One region of the Pseudomonas sp. 273 genome, then DNA from elsewhere that is predicted to be linked to it. Evidence: riboswitches for the same ligand, from Rfam matches in the RefSeq annotation. Region 1 holds a riboswitch; the other holds the start of a gene.
What was found. Region 1 has a riboswitch for fluoride ahead of crcB (fluoride efflux transporter CrcB). Riboswitches for the same ligand answer to the same signal wherever they lie in the genome.

Region 1 (7,404 bases):
CACCGCCGCGTCCTGGCTTTCGAATATCCTCGCGCTGCCTTCGAACACGTAGAGGGATTCGTCCACGCCGGCGGTCTTCACCACGCAGCCGTCCAGGGCGATGTTGCCGTACAGCATGGCCAGGCCGCCCTCGGCGGAGTAGGCGTGCTCGACGCTGCGGATGCAGCCGTTCTCGCGGTCGTCGTCCAGGCTCGGCCAGCGGGTGTTCTGGCTGAACGCGGTCTGGGTGGGGATGCCGGCCGGGCCGGCCTGGAAGAAGGTGTGCACCCGCTCGTCGCAGGTCTGGGTGATGTCCCACTCGGCGATGGCGTCCTTCATCGAAGGGCTGTGCACGGTCGGCACCTCGGTGTGCAGCAGGCCGCCGCGGGCCAGTTCGCCGAGGATGGAGAAGATGCCGCCGGCGCGGTGCACGTCTTCCAGGTGGTACTTCTGGATGTTCGGCGCCACCTTGCACAGCTGCGGCACCTTGCGCGACAGGCGGTCGATGTCGCGCAGGTCGAAGGGCACCGCGCCTTCCTGGGCGGCGGCCAGCAGGTGCAGGATGGTGTTGGTCGAGCCGCCCATGGCGATGTCCAGGCTCATGGCGTTCTCGAAGGCGAGCACGTTGGCGATGCTGCGCGGCAGCACCGAGGTGTCGCCTTCGCCGTAGTAGCGCTGGCACAGCTCCACGGCCAGGCGCCCGGCGCGCAGGAACAGCTGCTCGCGGTCGGCGTGGGTGGCCAGGGTGGTGCCGTTGCCCGGCAGGGCCAGGCCCAGGGCCTCCACCAGGCAGTTCATCGAGTTGGCGGTGAACATGCCGGAGCAGGAACCGCAGGTGGGGCAGGCGCTGCGCTCGTATTCGGCGACCTTCTCGTCGGAGCAGCTGTCGTCGGCGGCCGCGACCATGGCGTCGATCAGGTCCAGGCCGTGGTTGGCCAGCTTGGTCTTGCCGGCTTCCATCGGCCCGCCGGAGACGAACACCACCGGGATGTTCAGGCGCAGGGCGGCCATCAGCATGCCGGGGGTGATCTTGTCGCAGTTGGAGATGCAGACGATGGCGTCGGCGCAGTGGGCGTTGACCATGTATTCGACTGAGTCGGCGATGATCTCGCGGCTGGGCAGCGAATAGAGCATGCCGTCGTGGCCCATGGCGATGCCGTCGTCCACGGCGATGGTGTTGAATTCCTTGGCCACGCCGCCGGCCTTCTCGATCTCGCGGGCGACCAGTTGGCCCAGGTCCTTCAGGTGCACGTGGCCGGGCACGAACTGGGTGAAGGAGTTGGCGATGGCGATGATCGGCTTCTTGAAGTCTTCGTCCTTCATCCCGGTGGCGCGCCAGAGGGCGCGGGCGCCGGCCATGTTGCGGCCGTGGGTGGAGGTTTTCGAGCGGTAGTCTGGCATGGGGGTTCCTGATCGGCTGATCGTGGCGTTTTCTTGTCTTGTGGGGTTCAGGCCCGGTGCGCCGCTTCGTAGGCAGCCACCGACTTGCGGATTTCCTCGCGCGCGTCGTCCAGGCTGCCCCAGCGTTCCATGCGCACCCACTTGCCGGGTTCGAGGGTCTTGTAGTTCTCGAAGAAGTGCTGGATCTGCCTGAGCAGCAGGTCGCTCAGGTCGCTGCACTGGTGCAGGCCGGCGTACAGGGTGCTGAGCTTGTCGTGGGGCACGGCGATGATCTTGGCGTCCGGCCCGGCCTCGTCGGTCATGTACATCACCCCCAGCGGGCGGCAGCGCAGCACGGTGCCGGGCGCGACCGGGCAGGGGGCGACGACGAGGATGTCCAGCGGGTCGCCGTCCTCGCTGAGGGTGGAGGGAATGAAGCCGTAGTTGGCCGGGTAGAACATCGGCGTGCTGAGGAAGCGGTCGACGAACAGCTGGCCGCTGGCCTTGTCCAGTTCGTACTTGATGGGCGCGTGGTTGGCCGGGATCTCGATCACGGCGTAGAGGTCGTCCGGGATGCCCTTGCCGGCGGGGAGGTCGGTGAAGCTCATGGCGCGGGTCTCCGTGGTCGTCAGGTGGTGGGGGTGTCGCGGTCGGCCTTGCGCTTGCCGACGGTGCCCATCTCCACGGGCGTCTTCACGTAGAACAGCGCCAGGTCCTCGGCTTCCAGGCGCTCGAACAGGCGCTCGCACTCCTCCTCGGAGACGGCCAGGCAGATTTCCACCGGCTGGTCGGCCAGTTCGAAGAAGTGGTAGGAGTGCACCCGCCCGGCATGGCCGAAGCCTTCCGCGCCGACGACCAGGGTGGCGCCCTTGAGCTTCATGCCGCGGGCCAGGTCGACCATCCAGTCGGTGATCAGCTTGCCGCCGTGGCGGCGGCTCTGTTGGGTGAAGAAGGTCACCAGGTAGCCTTTCATGATTACGCCTCCGTCAGCGTGCGCCCAGCAATGTGTAGGTTAGAACGCCCGCGGCCGTCGCCAGCAGCGAACCTACGACGTGCACCGCGATTTCCCCCAGTGCCCAGGCCACGCGGCCGGTCTGTAGCAGCGAGAAGGTTTCCGCGGAGAAGGTCGAGAAGGTGGTCAGGCCGCCGCAGAAGCCGGTGACCAGCAGCAGGCGCCATTCCGGGCTGAGGCCGGGGTTGGCGGCGAACAGGGCCACGGCCAGGCCGATGACGTAGCCACCGATGACGTTGGCGGCCCAGGTGCCCGGCGGGATGGTGGGGAACAGGGCGTTGAGCTGCAGGCCGAGGAACCAGCGCAGCAGGGCGCCCAGCGAGGCCCCCAGGGCAATGGCGAGGATGGATTTCAGCATGCCGGCGGGCCCCCGTCGGAGGAGGGTACGGGCGATGCCGGGGAGGGGAGTGGGTGGGGTGTCGCGGTCACGGTCCGGTCCTTTTGCAAAAGGACAGGACGCACGCCTACGCACCCTGTCCAGGGTTCACGTAGGCATCATCAGCACGAGGGCGGTTAAAGGAGGAATGCCATCTCCTGCGGCGAAAGCTAGCACTTTTGCCGCACCGGGGAAAAGCCCCCGGCCTCTCCCTGGCGGCGTTGCCCCCTGTTTCATATCGCCAGCGTTGCCTGCAACAATAAGCTTATGAGTTTTGATTCTTTTAAAATGTAACGACGGTTACATTAGAGTTGCACGCATGACGAACCAGAACTGGCTCCTGCTTACCTACAAGGTCCCTCCGAACCGGCCAAGAAGCGCATCGCGCTGTGGCGCAGGCTCAAGGGCATGGGCGCGGTGTACCTGCAGAATGGCGTCTGCCTGCTGCCCAAGAACGACGAGCACGTGCGCCAGCTGAAGATGCTGGAGCACGAGATCGGCGCCATGGGAGGCGACTCGGTGATCCTCGAGACCGTCGCCCTGGACCGCCTGCAGGAGGACAAGGTGGTGGCCCGCTTCCGGGCCGACCGCGACGAGGAATACCGCGAGCTGCTCGACAAGTGCGACGACTTCGAGGCGGAGATCGCCAAGGAGACCGCGGCTTCCCACTTCACCTACGCCGAGCTGGAAGAGAACGACGTCGACCTGAAGAAGCTGCAGAACTGGCTGGAGAAGATCCGCAGGCTGGATTTCTACGGCGCACCGCTGCTGGCCGAGGCGCAGCAGCGCCTGCAGGCGTGCGAGGCCCTGCTGGACACCTACGCCCAGCGGGTATTCGAGGCACAGGACGAGAACCGCTGAACCCGCGAGCCACCCGCCGCGCCGCGTAGCGGCGGTCCGGCGCGCGTGCTCCGCCACCGAGGAGGCATGATGCACCCATCGCAGCAGCAGGCGCCGGAAACGGCCGGCAAGGCGGGCCGCACGGCCTGGCTCAACGGCACGGTGGTGGGGGCGGGGGTGACCAGCGCCCTGGGCGATTTCTGCTACGAGACCACCACCGTGATACTGCCCGGGTTCCTCGCGGTGCTGGGGATTCCCGCCGCCGCGCTGGGCATCATCGAGGGGATCGCCGACGCCCTGGCCGCCTACACCAAGATGTTCTCCGGCTACATCGCCGACAAGCTGGGGCATCGCAAGCTGCTGGTGGTGATCGGCTACGGGTTGACGCCGGTCGGGCAGGTGCTGCTGGCCCTTGCCCTGGGCTGGCCGCTGATCCTCCTCGGGCGGCTGGTCTCCTGGTTCGGCAAGGGGCTGCGCGGCCCGCTGCGCGACGCCATCGTGGTCCAGGCGGTGACGGCCGAGAGCCGCGGCCGGGCCTTCGGTTTCCACCGCGCGATGGACACCCTGGGCGCCGTGGCCGGGCCCCTGCTGGGCGTCGCGCTGCTGGGCTGGGCCCAGCGGCTGCCCTGGGATGATGCCAGCGGGCCGTTCCGCCTGGTGCTGTGGCTGAGCGTGATTCCCGGCGTGCTGGCCGTGCTGGCGTTCCTGACCCTGGTCAGGGACCCGCAGCACTCGGCGAACCCCGGGCTGAAGTTCTTCCAGACGCTGAAGGGCCTGCCGCTGCGCTTCAAGCGCTACCTGGGGGCCGTCGGGCTGTTCGGCATCGGCGATTTCAGCCACAGCCTGCTCATCCTCGCCGCCACGCAGCTGCTGGCCGGCAGCCTGGGCGTGGTCCAGGCGGCGCAGGTCGCCGGCCTGCTGTACGTCTGGCGCAACCTGGTGCAGGTGCTGACGTCCTATCCCGTCGGCGCGCTGGCCGACCGCCTGGGCTCCCTGCCGGTGCTGGTCGCCGGCTATGCCCTGGGCGCCCTGACGGCGCTGCTGGCGGCCCTGGCCTTCTGGCTGCGGGTGGACAGCCTGCCGCTGCTGGCGCTGCTGTTCACCGTCGCCGGCCTGTACGTGTCGGTGCAGGAGGCCCTGGAGTCCACCGTGACCGCCGACATGGTGCAGCCGCAGACGCTGGCCCTGAGCTATGGCGCGCTCGGCACCGTGAACGGCACCGCCAAGTTCGTTTCCAGCGCGACGGTCGGCCTGCTCTGGAGCGCCGTCTCGCCGGTGCTGGCGTTCGTCTGCGCCGCCGTGCTGATGGCCGCGGGCACCGCCGCGCTGGCCCGGTTGCAGGCCCGCGGCGGCTAGCCGGCGGCCGCGGGCTCGGCGAAGACCTGCGCGTACAGGTCGGTGCCGAACGCGGTGGCCAGCGGGGCGTCCTCGGTGATGCGGAAGGTCCGCCCGCCGTCGTCGCGGCGCTCGGCGCGGAGGAACAGGCTGCCCGGTGGCGGCGCTTCGTAAAGGCTGTGGGCGAAGTCGTGGAGGTGGGTGACGAAGAAGGTCTTCACCCCGGCCTCGGCCAGCGCACGCACCACCTGGCGGGCGATTTCCGAGCCCTCGCGCTCGTTGGTGGCGGCGACGGATTCGTTGCACAGCAGGATGGAGCGCGGGCTCAGGTGGTCGACGATGTCGCTCATGCGGGCGAGTTCCTCGTCCAGCTTGCCGCGCTTCATGCTGGCGTCCTCCTCGCGCTTGTAGTGGGTGTACAGGCCGTCGCAGAGGTTGGCGCGCAGCTGCCGCGCCGGCACGAACAGGCCGCACTGCAGCATCAGCTGGGCGATGCCGATGCTGCGCAGGAAGGTCGACTTGCCGCCCTGGTTGGCGCCGGTGATGACGAACAGCTGTCGGTCGTCGCCGGCCAGGTCGTTGCCGACCACCGCGCGCCGCATGTTCAGCGCCAGGCAGATGTCGTAGAGGCCTTCGAAGGCCTGCCGGTACTGCCCGGCGGGGCTGACGTCGGCGAAGCAGATGTCGCCGCGCAGCTCGCTCAGGTGCTCGCGCAGGTTGAGGCAGCCGATGTAGAACGCCAGCTCGGTGCGCAGCATGGCGAAGAAGCCGGTGATGTGCTCGGCGGCCTGGGCGAGGGCGTTGGCCACCTCGTTGGCGCCCCTGTCCTGCAGCTCCGACAGCGCCGTGGCGCCGGTCTCGTCGCGCTCGGCGATCTCGTAGACGTAGCTCTCCGGCTTCTTGCCCAGCAGGCGCTTGAGCCAGGAGCCCTGGGGCCTGGGGTAGCGCCGCAGGCAGTAGGCCACGCCGCGGTTCAGCGGGCCCAGGCGGGCGCTGACGAGAAAACCCTTGCGCAGCTTGAGCTGCTCGAAGTGGTCCTGCAGTTCGGCGAAGTACTGGTCGCTGATCTCCTCGCGGATCAGGGCGAACAGCTTGCCGAAGCCCTCCGAGGCGAAGTGCCCGGCCTGCTCGTCGGCCATCCGCCGCAGGCGTCGGAGCAGGTCGATCTGCAGGTGCAGCAGCTTCAGCGAGCGGTGCATGATGCTGCTGGGGTACTTGGTCATGAAGCTCAGGTAGATGTTCTGCTCCAGCCCCAGCACGTCCAGGGCGAGGCGGTACAGGTCGCGCACCACCGCCTGGTTGGCCAGGCAGTCGCGCAGCACCGCCTGGCGGTAGCGGACCACCTCCGGGGTGCTGTCGAAGGCGGTCAGCAGCGCGCAGCGGGCGACCTGGCGGAGGTACTTGTCGTCGCCGGCCATGGCGTCGAACAGGGTGTCCAGGGCCAGGTCCTGGACCAGGTCCTCGGCGTGCAGCGGCGGCGGCTTGTCCAGGTCGAAGTCGGCCTGCGGGTACATGAGGTGGGCTTTCATGGCCGGATGCGCTCCTTCACGCTGTCGTAGGTGAGGCGGTGCTTGCGGGCGATGGAGAGGGCGTAGGACAGCCGGTCCGCGGGCTTGCGCAGGACCTTGAAGGTGCGCCGGGACGGGTCGTCGGGGTCGACGCAGCTCATCATGCTGACGATGCTCTGGCCCATCTGCGTCAGCTCGTGGATGAAGGTGACGCACACGCAGAGGGCGTCCAGGGCGATGATCCGCGCGAGGATCTTCTGGCCGAGGAAGGCGGCGTCGCTGGCGGTGGTCGAGGAGAAGATCTCGTTGATCAGGATCAGGCTGCGGCCGCTGGCGCCCTCGAGTATCCCGCGGGCGCGGAGCAGGTCGTCCTGCAGCTTGCCGCGCAGGTCGCCGGGGCGCTCCTGTTTCTCGAACAGGGTGTAGAGGCGGTCGAAGAGGAACAGCTCGGCGGCCTCGGCCGGCACCCGGCAGCCGATGCAGGCCAGGTAGTGCAGCTGGCCGACCAGGCGGGCGAAGGTGGTCTTGCCGCCCTGGTTGGGGCCGGAGACCACCAGGATGCGCTCGCGCCCGGCCAGCTCGAAGTCGTTGCACACCACGTCCAGGCGGTTGCTGTTGCGCACCAGGCGGCTGGCCAGGGCGAGGTCGAAGGCGTTGCGGGCGAACACGGCCTTGCTGTCGGTGCGCACGCCGGGGAAGCAGAAGGGCATGCCGGCGTCCACCAGCGGCTGGATGTAGGCCAGGTAGGCCAGGTAGAACTGCACCTCACGGTCGAAGTCCTGGACGGTCGCGTCGATGAAGTCCGCGTGCTTCTCGCAGAATCCGGCCTGCTCGGCGAAGACCTCCGGGTAGAGCTGCGCCACCATGTCCAGCACGGCCGCCTCGACGTGGTTCATGCCCGGCCATTCGTTGAACTTGGCGTGGTAGTCGCGCACGTCGCCCTGGCGGAATTTCGCGAAGGTCCTGTCGATGGC
Region 2 (7,404 bases), 1.6 Mb from region 1:
CCATAGACAAAGGCCTGCCACTGCGCTTCCGTCCACGACGAACGGCGCTTCACCTGGCGCAGGTCGTGACGGGCCGCGCGCCTGGCGCTGAAGCGCTGGCGGGCCTTTTCCATGTCGATCAGGGCAACGTCGATCTGCTCGCCCTCGACCTTGACGAAGACATGCTTGAGGTACAGGCAGCCATGCTGCCAGCGGCCCAGGTTGAGCCTGGCCAGGGTCCTGCCGTACTGCTGCAGGACGCGCTGGTGCACGGCCTCGCCCCAGCGCTCGTGGTCGCCGCGGGCGTAGCAGTCTTCCAGGCTCGAATAGCCGTCCAGCGACTCGGTGACCAGCAGGGCCTGCCATTCGCCGTCCACCTTGCGGCAGCCGGCGTAGACCAGGGTCGGTACCTTGACGCCGAGGGACGCGGCGGCCTGCAGCGCATCGCGCTCGCGGATGGCGGTCGGGTAGCCGAAGGGGTGCAGCAGGTCACGGTAGATGTGCCCGACCTGCTGCTTGCGATAGAGCAGGCGGCCATCGTCGGTCAGCACGCGCTGGACCCCGCTCTCGCCGCCGCGGCGCCGGTTCGGCTCCTCTACCCATTTGCCGGGAATCTGCAACCAGCGGTCGATGGCATCTTCACCGGAAATTCGCTGCAGAGCTGCCAAATCAGCGCCCATCATTACTCCTTACGCAGAATGTAGACCCGCCACATGTGCACCAGCGGGACGAAATCGATATGGTCCTGCACCGCGAACCCGGCCTGGCGGAACTCCTCCTCGATGGTACGGGCAGGAATCACGAAGCGGTTCTGGTACGTGTGCTTCTTGCGCCCAGTCTCGGCGCGACGACGTTTCCAGGCCTTGAAGTTGCCGTCGACCCACAGCGAGAGGATCACACTGTCGCGGGTCACGCGGTGGAACTCGCGCAGCATGGTCATGCGGTCGCTCGATTCACCGATGTGGTGCATCAGGCGCATGCTGAAGATGCTGTCGACGGCGTTGTCCGGCAAATCGATGGCGAATGCCGAAGTCTGCAAAGGCCGCACGCGTTTGACAACCTCCACCGGCTGGCCGGCGCAGGCCACGGCGATCATGTCGGCGGAATTGTCCGCACCGATGATCACCCGGTTGTCCTTCTCGGCCAGCATCGGCCAGAAGCGGCCGGCGCCGCACGGCAGGTCCAGCACCAGGTTCGGCTGGCCGGCCAGCTTGAGCGCCTGGCGGGCGATCTGGACATCGCGCCAATGGGAAAGTTTCCGGGACAGCCCACTGCGATGCTTGCGCAGGTAGCGCTCGGCATGCTGACGGTCGTACTTCTGGGAAAACTCGAGCTCGACGGGCTTGTCGCTCATGATGGGGTTCCTGCTCATTTTTTATACGAAACTACGGGTGATTCTGTATCCATGCGGTCATGCGCATGTGAAAAATTCGTCAAGCCTCGCCGACCAGGCGGACCTCGAAACGGCAGCCGTGCGGCTGGGCCGGCGTCAGCTTGACCTCCCAGCCTTCCGCCGAGCAGATCCTCTTCACCAGCGAAAGGCCCAGGCCAAGGCCCTCGCCGCGCTGTTGCGGGCCGCGGACGAAGGGCTGGAACATGCGCTCGCGCTGCTCCTCGGGGATGCCTTGGCCACTGTCCTCGACGACGAAACCGCTGGCGGACAATTGCAAGCGGATGTGTCCTGCATCCGTGTAGTGCATGGCGTTGCGCAGCAGGTTGCTCATCACCGAGCGCAGGAAGGCCGCGTTGTATTGCTCCGGCGGCACCGCCTGTACCTCGTAGATCAGCTGCAGCCCCTTGGCCTCGATCGGCCCGCGCCATTGCCCGGCCAGGTCGTCGGCGATGCGCTGCAGGCCGGCCCGCGGGGCGATGTCCAGCTCCTTGGTGCGCGAGCGCGCCAGCATCAGGAAGGTCTGCACCAGGTCGCGCATTTCCTCGCTGGCGGTGGTGATCCGCGCCAGCTGGGTACGCGCCTTCGGGCTCAGGCCCGGTTCCTCGGCGAGCAGCTCGCTGCTGCTGGCGATCACCATCAGCGGCGTGCGCAGCTCATGGCTGACATCGCTGGTGAACAGTTTTTCCCGGGTCAGCACCTGGTGCAGTTGCCCGATGGCATAGTCGAACGCCGCCGCCAGCTCGCCGACCTCGTCGTGGGCGTAGTCCGGCGCCAGCGGCGGCGCCAGGTCCAGCAACTGGTCGCGGTGCCGCACCTGGCGCGCCAGGCGCACCACCGGCTCCATCACCTTGCGCGAGAGCAGCCAGCCGAGCAGGCCGGCCAGCGCCAGGCTGAGCACGTAGCCGGTCACCACGGCGGCGTACAGGACCTGCTCGCGCGCCTCGAAATCGCTCTGGTCCTGCAGCAGCACGTAGCGGCGGCCATCGGCGTCGCGCACCAGCGCATGGAACGACAGCTCGCCGTCGAACACCTCGTGGAAGCCCGACTCCAGGCGCTGCAGCGCCGGCGGCATGGCATAGACGCCGACGCCGTCGCTGACGAAGAAGCGCATGCCGGGGTCCAGCCGCGGGCCCCTGCCGCTGCGCAGGTCCTCGTTGATGATGCGGTCCAGCTCGCCCCCAGGTCACGGGAAATCAGGCGCTCCTCGACCACGTGCACCACGCCGACGATGCTCAGCGAAAACAGGCCGCCGACCAGCGCGGTCATGAACACGAAAGCAAAGACGATCCGGCGGGAAAGGCTCTGCCTATACTCCATTCGTTTCCTCCGCCAGGCGGTAGCCGACACCGTGGACGGTGTGCAGCAAGGGCATGGCGAAAGGCTTGTCGATCACCTGGCGCAGCTGGTGGACGTGGCTGCGCAGGCTGTCGCTGTCCGGGCAGTCGTCGCCCCAGACGGCTTCCTCGAGCACGTCGCGGCGCACCACGTGCGGGCTCTTCTGCATCAGCACCGCCAGCAGCTTGAGGCCGATGGGGTTGAGCTTGAGCGGCCTGCCGCCGCGGTTCACTTCCAGGGTATCGAGGTTGTAGCTCAGGTCCGCCACTTGCAGTTCTCGGCGGCCGCCGCCCTGGGTCCGGCGCAGCACCGCCTCGATGCGCGCGGCCAGCTCCGACAGGGCGAAGGGCTTGAGCAGGTAGTCGTCGGCGCCGGAACGGAAGCCCTGCAGGCGGTCGTCCAGTTGGTCGCGGGCGGTCAGCATGATCACCGGGGTGTCGCGCCGCGCGTCCTCGCGCAGGCGCCGGCACAGGGTGAAACCGTCCAGGCCGGGCAGCATCACGTCCAGGACGATCAGGTCGTAGTGCGCGGTCGCCGCCAGGTGCAGGCCGGACAAGCCGTCCTGCGCGCAGTCCACCGTGTAACCCTTGAGCCCCAGGTAATCCGCCATATTGGCCAGGATGTCCCGATTGTCTTCAACCAACAGAATCCGCATGTTCCTCTCCGCTTTGCAGGGCACCCTAGACTAGCTCGCTTAATTGGAACTTAAGCGTCTTTGACGTTTTTTTCACAACACCTCGGGCCGGCGGCGAGGCCGCGCCAGCCTTGGCGTGAAGGGAGCAGATACGAGGTGCTGCGAATGCGCGGGGGGCTTGCGTGCGGGGCTGCCATCCGGCGCCCCCGCGACGGCTCACTTGCCCATCAGCCAGTTGCCGGTGAACAGGCCGAGCAGGGTCATCGCCAGGGAACCGCTGACGTGCACGGCGATCGCCCCCATGGCCCAGGCCAGGCGGCCTTCCTGCAGCAGGGTGACGACCTCCGCGGAGAAGGTCGAGAAGGTGGTCAGGCCACCGCAGAAGCCGGTGATGATCAACAGCCGCCACTCCGGCGCTATGCCCTGGGCGCTGGCGAAGTAGGCGACGGCGAGGCCGATGATGTAGCCGCCGATCAGGTTGGCGGCCAGGGTGCCGGGGGGACGGTGGGCATCAGGCTGTTCAGCTTGAGGCCGAGGTACCAGCGCAGCAACGCGCCGATGGCGGCGCCGAGGGCGATGGCGAGAACGGGTTTCCACATGATCCTGTCCTTGAGGGGCTTTCGGACAGGCCGCAGGCGAACGCCTACGCGCCTGGTCCAGGTGAATGCGTAGGCATCATCAGCCACGGGGGCGGTTGAAGGAGGAATGCCATCTCCTGCGCGGCACATCTTGGCACAAAGCGCCGGAAACGAAAAAGCCCCGCCGAAGCGGGGCTCTTTCTCAGCCAGGGGCCGGGAGGCTTACATCATGCCGCCCATGCCACCCATGCCGCCCATGTCCGGCATGGCCGGAGCGGCCTTGTCGTCGACCACTTCGGCAACCATCGCCTCGGTGGTGACCATCAGGCCGCCGATGGAGGCAGCGGCCTGCAGCGCCGAACGGGTGACCTTGGCCGGATCGAGGATACCCATCTCGATCATGTCGCCGTAGACACCGGTAGCGGCGTTGTAGCCGTAGTTGCCCGAACCTTGCTTGACCTTGTCGACCACCACGCTCGGCTCGTCGCCGGAGTTGGCGACGATCTGGCGCAGCGGCGCTTCGACAGCGCGACGCAGCAGGGCGATACCGACGTTCTGGTCTTCGTTGTCACCCTTCAGGCCTTCGATGGCCTGCAGGGCACGCACCAGGGCGACGCCGCCGCCAGGAACCACGCCTTCTTCCACCGCGGCACGGGTAGCGTGCAGGGCGTCTTCGACGCGGGCTTTCTTCTCTTTCATCTCGACTTCGGTGGCAGCGCCGACCTTGATCACGGCAACACCCCCGGCCAGCTTGGCCAGGCGCTCTTGCAGCTTCTCGCGGTCGTAGTCGGAGGAAGTCTCTTCGACCTGCTTGCGGATCTGCAGGACGCGGGCTTCGATGTCGGCTTGGGCGCCGGCGCCATCGATGATGGTGGTGTTCTCTTTGCTCAGAACCACGCGCTTGGCGTTACCCAGGTGCTCCAGGGTGGCGCCTTCCAGGCTCAGGCCGACTTCTTCGGAGATGACGGTACCGCCGGTCAGGATGGCGATGTCCTGCAGCATGGCCTTGCGGCGGTCGCCGAAGCCCGGAGCCTTGACGGCCGCGACCTTGACGATGCCACGCATGTTGTTGACCACCAGGGTGGCCAGGGCTTCGCCTTCGACGTCTTCGGCGACGATCAGCAGCGGGCGGCCGGCCTTGGCGACAGCTTCCAGCACCGGCAGCATTTCGCGGATGTTGGAGATCTTCTTGTCGACCAGCAGCAGCAGCGGGCCTTCCAGCTCGGCAACCATGGTGTCCGGCTTGTTGATGAAGTAGGGCGACAGGTAGCCACGGTCGAACTGCATGCCTTCTACGACCGACAGTTCGTTTTCCAGGCCCGAGCCTTCTTCGACGGTGATCACGCCTTCTTTGCCGACCTTGTCCATGGCTTCGGCAATGATGTTGCCGATGGAGTCGTCGGAGTTGGCGGAGATGGTGCCGACCTGGGCGATGGCCTTGGTGTCGGCGCAGGGCTTGGCCTGCTCCTTGAGCTGGGCGACGATGGCGACGGTCGCCTTGTCGATGCCGCGCTTCAGGTCCATCGGGTTCATGCCGGCAGCGACGGCCTTCAGGCCTTCGTTGACGATGGCCTGGGCCAGGACGGTAGCGGTGGTGGTGCCGTCACCGGCAGCGTCGTTGGCCTTGGAGGCAACGTCTTTCACCAGTTGGGCGCCCATGTTCTCGAACTTGTCCTTGAGTTCGATTTCCTTGGCGACGGAAACGCCGTCCTTGGTGATGGTCGGAGCGCCGAAGCTCTTGTCCAGGATGACGTTACGGCCTTTCGGGCCGAGGGTGGCCTTGACGGCATCGGCCAGCACGTTTACGCCGACCAGCATTTTCTTGCGAGCGGAATCGCCGAACTTAACTTCTTTGGCAGCCATGTTCTGTTTCCTCGTAAATCGAATTCAGTGGGGGTTGGGGCGGACTGATCAGTCTTCCAGGACGGCGAGAATCTCGGACTCGCCCATCACCAGCAGCTCTTCGCCGTCGACCTTGATGGCGTTGCTGCCGGAGTACGGGCCGAACACCACCTTGTCACCCACTTTCACTGCCAGAGCGCGAACTTCGCCGCTGTCCAGCACGCGGCCGGTACCGACGGCGACGACTTCGCCACGGTTCGGTTTCTCGGCGGCGGAACCCGGCAGCACGATGCCGCCTGCGGTCTTGGTTTCTTCCTCGCTGCGACGAATGACGACGCGGTCATGCAGAGGACGAAGCTTCATAGTCGTAACTCTCCCAAACAGTGGTTTCCAACGGCCGGATCGATGTCCGGCAGGTTTTGTTGAAGCCGGCTTCGCCGGTTTGCGGCCCGACGGGCGAGCCGCGTAAGACAGCCTGTCCGAATGACAGGGACCTTGCGGTGCCTGCTACATGAGGTCGTCGTGGGGCATTTCAAGGCCGTGGGGAAAAAAATTTCAGCGCAGGCGATCGTTGTCGCGGCGTTCGAACTCGCCCTCGATCACGTTCGGCCCTTGCGGGCCGCGCGATTGCGCCGACGGGTCGCCGGCGAAGGCGCGGCGGCGCTCCTCCTGCTCGCGCATGCGCCGGCGCAGCCCGCCCAGCAGCAGGCTGCGGGTGAACGGCAGCAGGCAGAGCAGGCCGAGGATGTCGCTGATGAAACCCGGCAGCATCAGCAAGGCACCGCCGACCGCGATCAGCAGGCCCTCGAGCATTTCCTGCTCGGGCACCTCGCCGCGGGACAGGCGCTCGCGGGCGCGCCACAGGGTGGCCAGGCCGGCCACGCGCAGCAGCGCCGCGCCGAGGAAGGCGCTGGCGACCAGCAACAGCAGGGTCCAGCCCACGCCGATGACGCTGCCGACCTTGATCAGTACGGCCAGTTCGATCAGCGGGAAGAGCAGCAGGAAGAACAGGGTGACTCGCATTTCAGGGGTCCTTGGCGGGGCGTCGGCCCGGATATTCCGTAGTTGGCGCCGACACCCGCCTATTTCAAGCCTGGATCACCTCGTTGCCCGGCCAGGCCTGCGCCCGCGCCAGTTGCACCAGCGCCTGGCGCACCTCGCCAGGGTTGGCACAGGGCGCCGGGAACGGCAGCCAGTGGAGGATGGAGCCGACGCGCAGGTGGAAACCTTCTGTATCGATTCCCACCAGTTCCGGGGCCTCGCCCACCGGCAGGCCGGCCAGTTCCAGGTAGTGCACGATGGCATTGGCGTGGTCCTGGTTCATGTGCCCGGCCATGCCCTGCTCCACCTCGCCGGCGAAGGGGTTGGCCAGCGGCACGCTGTCGGCGCCCAGCCAGTGGATGTCGCCGAAACCGCCGATGAAGCGCCACTGCACCGGCTGCAGCACCCAGAAATCGAAGTCGTGGGCCTTGTGGTAGTCGCGCGAGCCGGGGAAGTAGGCGTAGTAGCGCTGCGCCGCGGCCTCGATCTCCTCGACGTCCTCCAGCGGACGGGCCTCGGCCAGCAGGGTCAGGCGGCCGGCGGCCTGGATGTCGTCGGCGCCACGTTCGCCCACCAGCAGCGAGCACTTGGCGTCGGCCTGC

Region 2: it holds a riboswitch for fluoride, as region 1 does, so the genes downstream of both, crcB (fluoride efflux transporter CrcB) here and crcB (fluoride efflux transporter CrcB) in region 1, are expected to answer to the same signal.

Annotation. Positions count from the first base shown of each region.
Region 1 is NZ_CP116775.1:3,836,720-3,844,123, reverse strand. Features, by position in the region: gene ilvD (dihydroxy-acid dehydratase) at 1-1,380, opposite strand, end outside; gene ppa (inorganic diphosphatase) at 1,428-1,967, opposite strand; gene PKO50_RS17555 (DUF190 domain-containing protein) at 1,988-2,332, opposite strand; gene crcB (fluoride efflux transporter CrcB) at 2,346-2,729, opposite strand; fluoride riboswitch at 2,854-2,915, opposite strand; gene PKO50_RS17545 (Chromate resistance protein ChrB) at 3,156-3,608, shown strand; gene PKO50_RS17540 (MFS transporter) at 3,678-4,943, shown strand; gene PKO50_RS17535 (DNA mismatch repair protein MutS) at 4,940-6,451, opposite strand; gene PKO50_RS17530 (DNA mismatch repair protein MutS) at 6,448-7,404, opposite strand, start outside.
Region 2 is NZ_CP116775.1:5,479,486-5,486,889, forward strand. Features, by position in the region: gene PKO50_RS24990 (lipopolysaccharide kinase InaA family protein) at 1-659, opposite strand, end outside; gene PKO50_RS24995 (class I SAM-dependent methyltransferase) at 662-1,333, opposite strand; partial or broken gene PKO50_RS25000 (HAMP domain-containing sensor histidine kinase) at 1,413-2,689, opposite strand; gene PKO50_RS25005 (response regulator transcription factor) at 2,679-3,362, opposite strand; partial or broken gene crcB (fluoride efflux transporter CrcB) at 3,558-3,940, opposite strand; fluoride riboswitch at 4,004-4,066, opposite strand; gene groL (chaperonin GroEL) at 4,142-5,782, opposite strand; gene PKO50_RS25020 (co-chaperone GroES) at 5,831-6,124, opposite strand; gene PKO50_RS25025 (FxsA family protein) at 6,317-6,784, opposite strand; gene PKO50_RS25030 (HugZ family protein) at 6,849-7,404, opposite strand, start outside.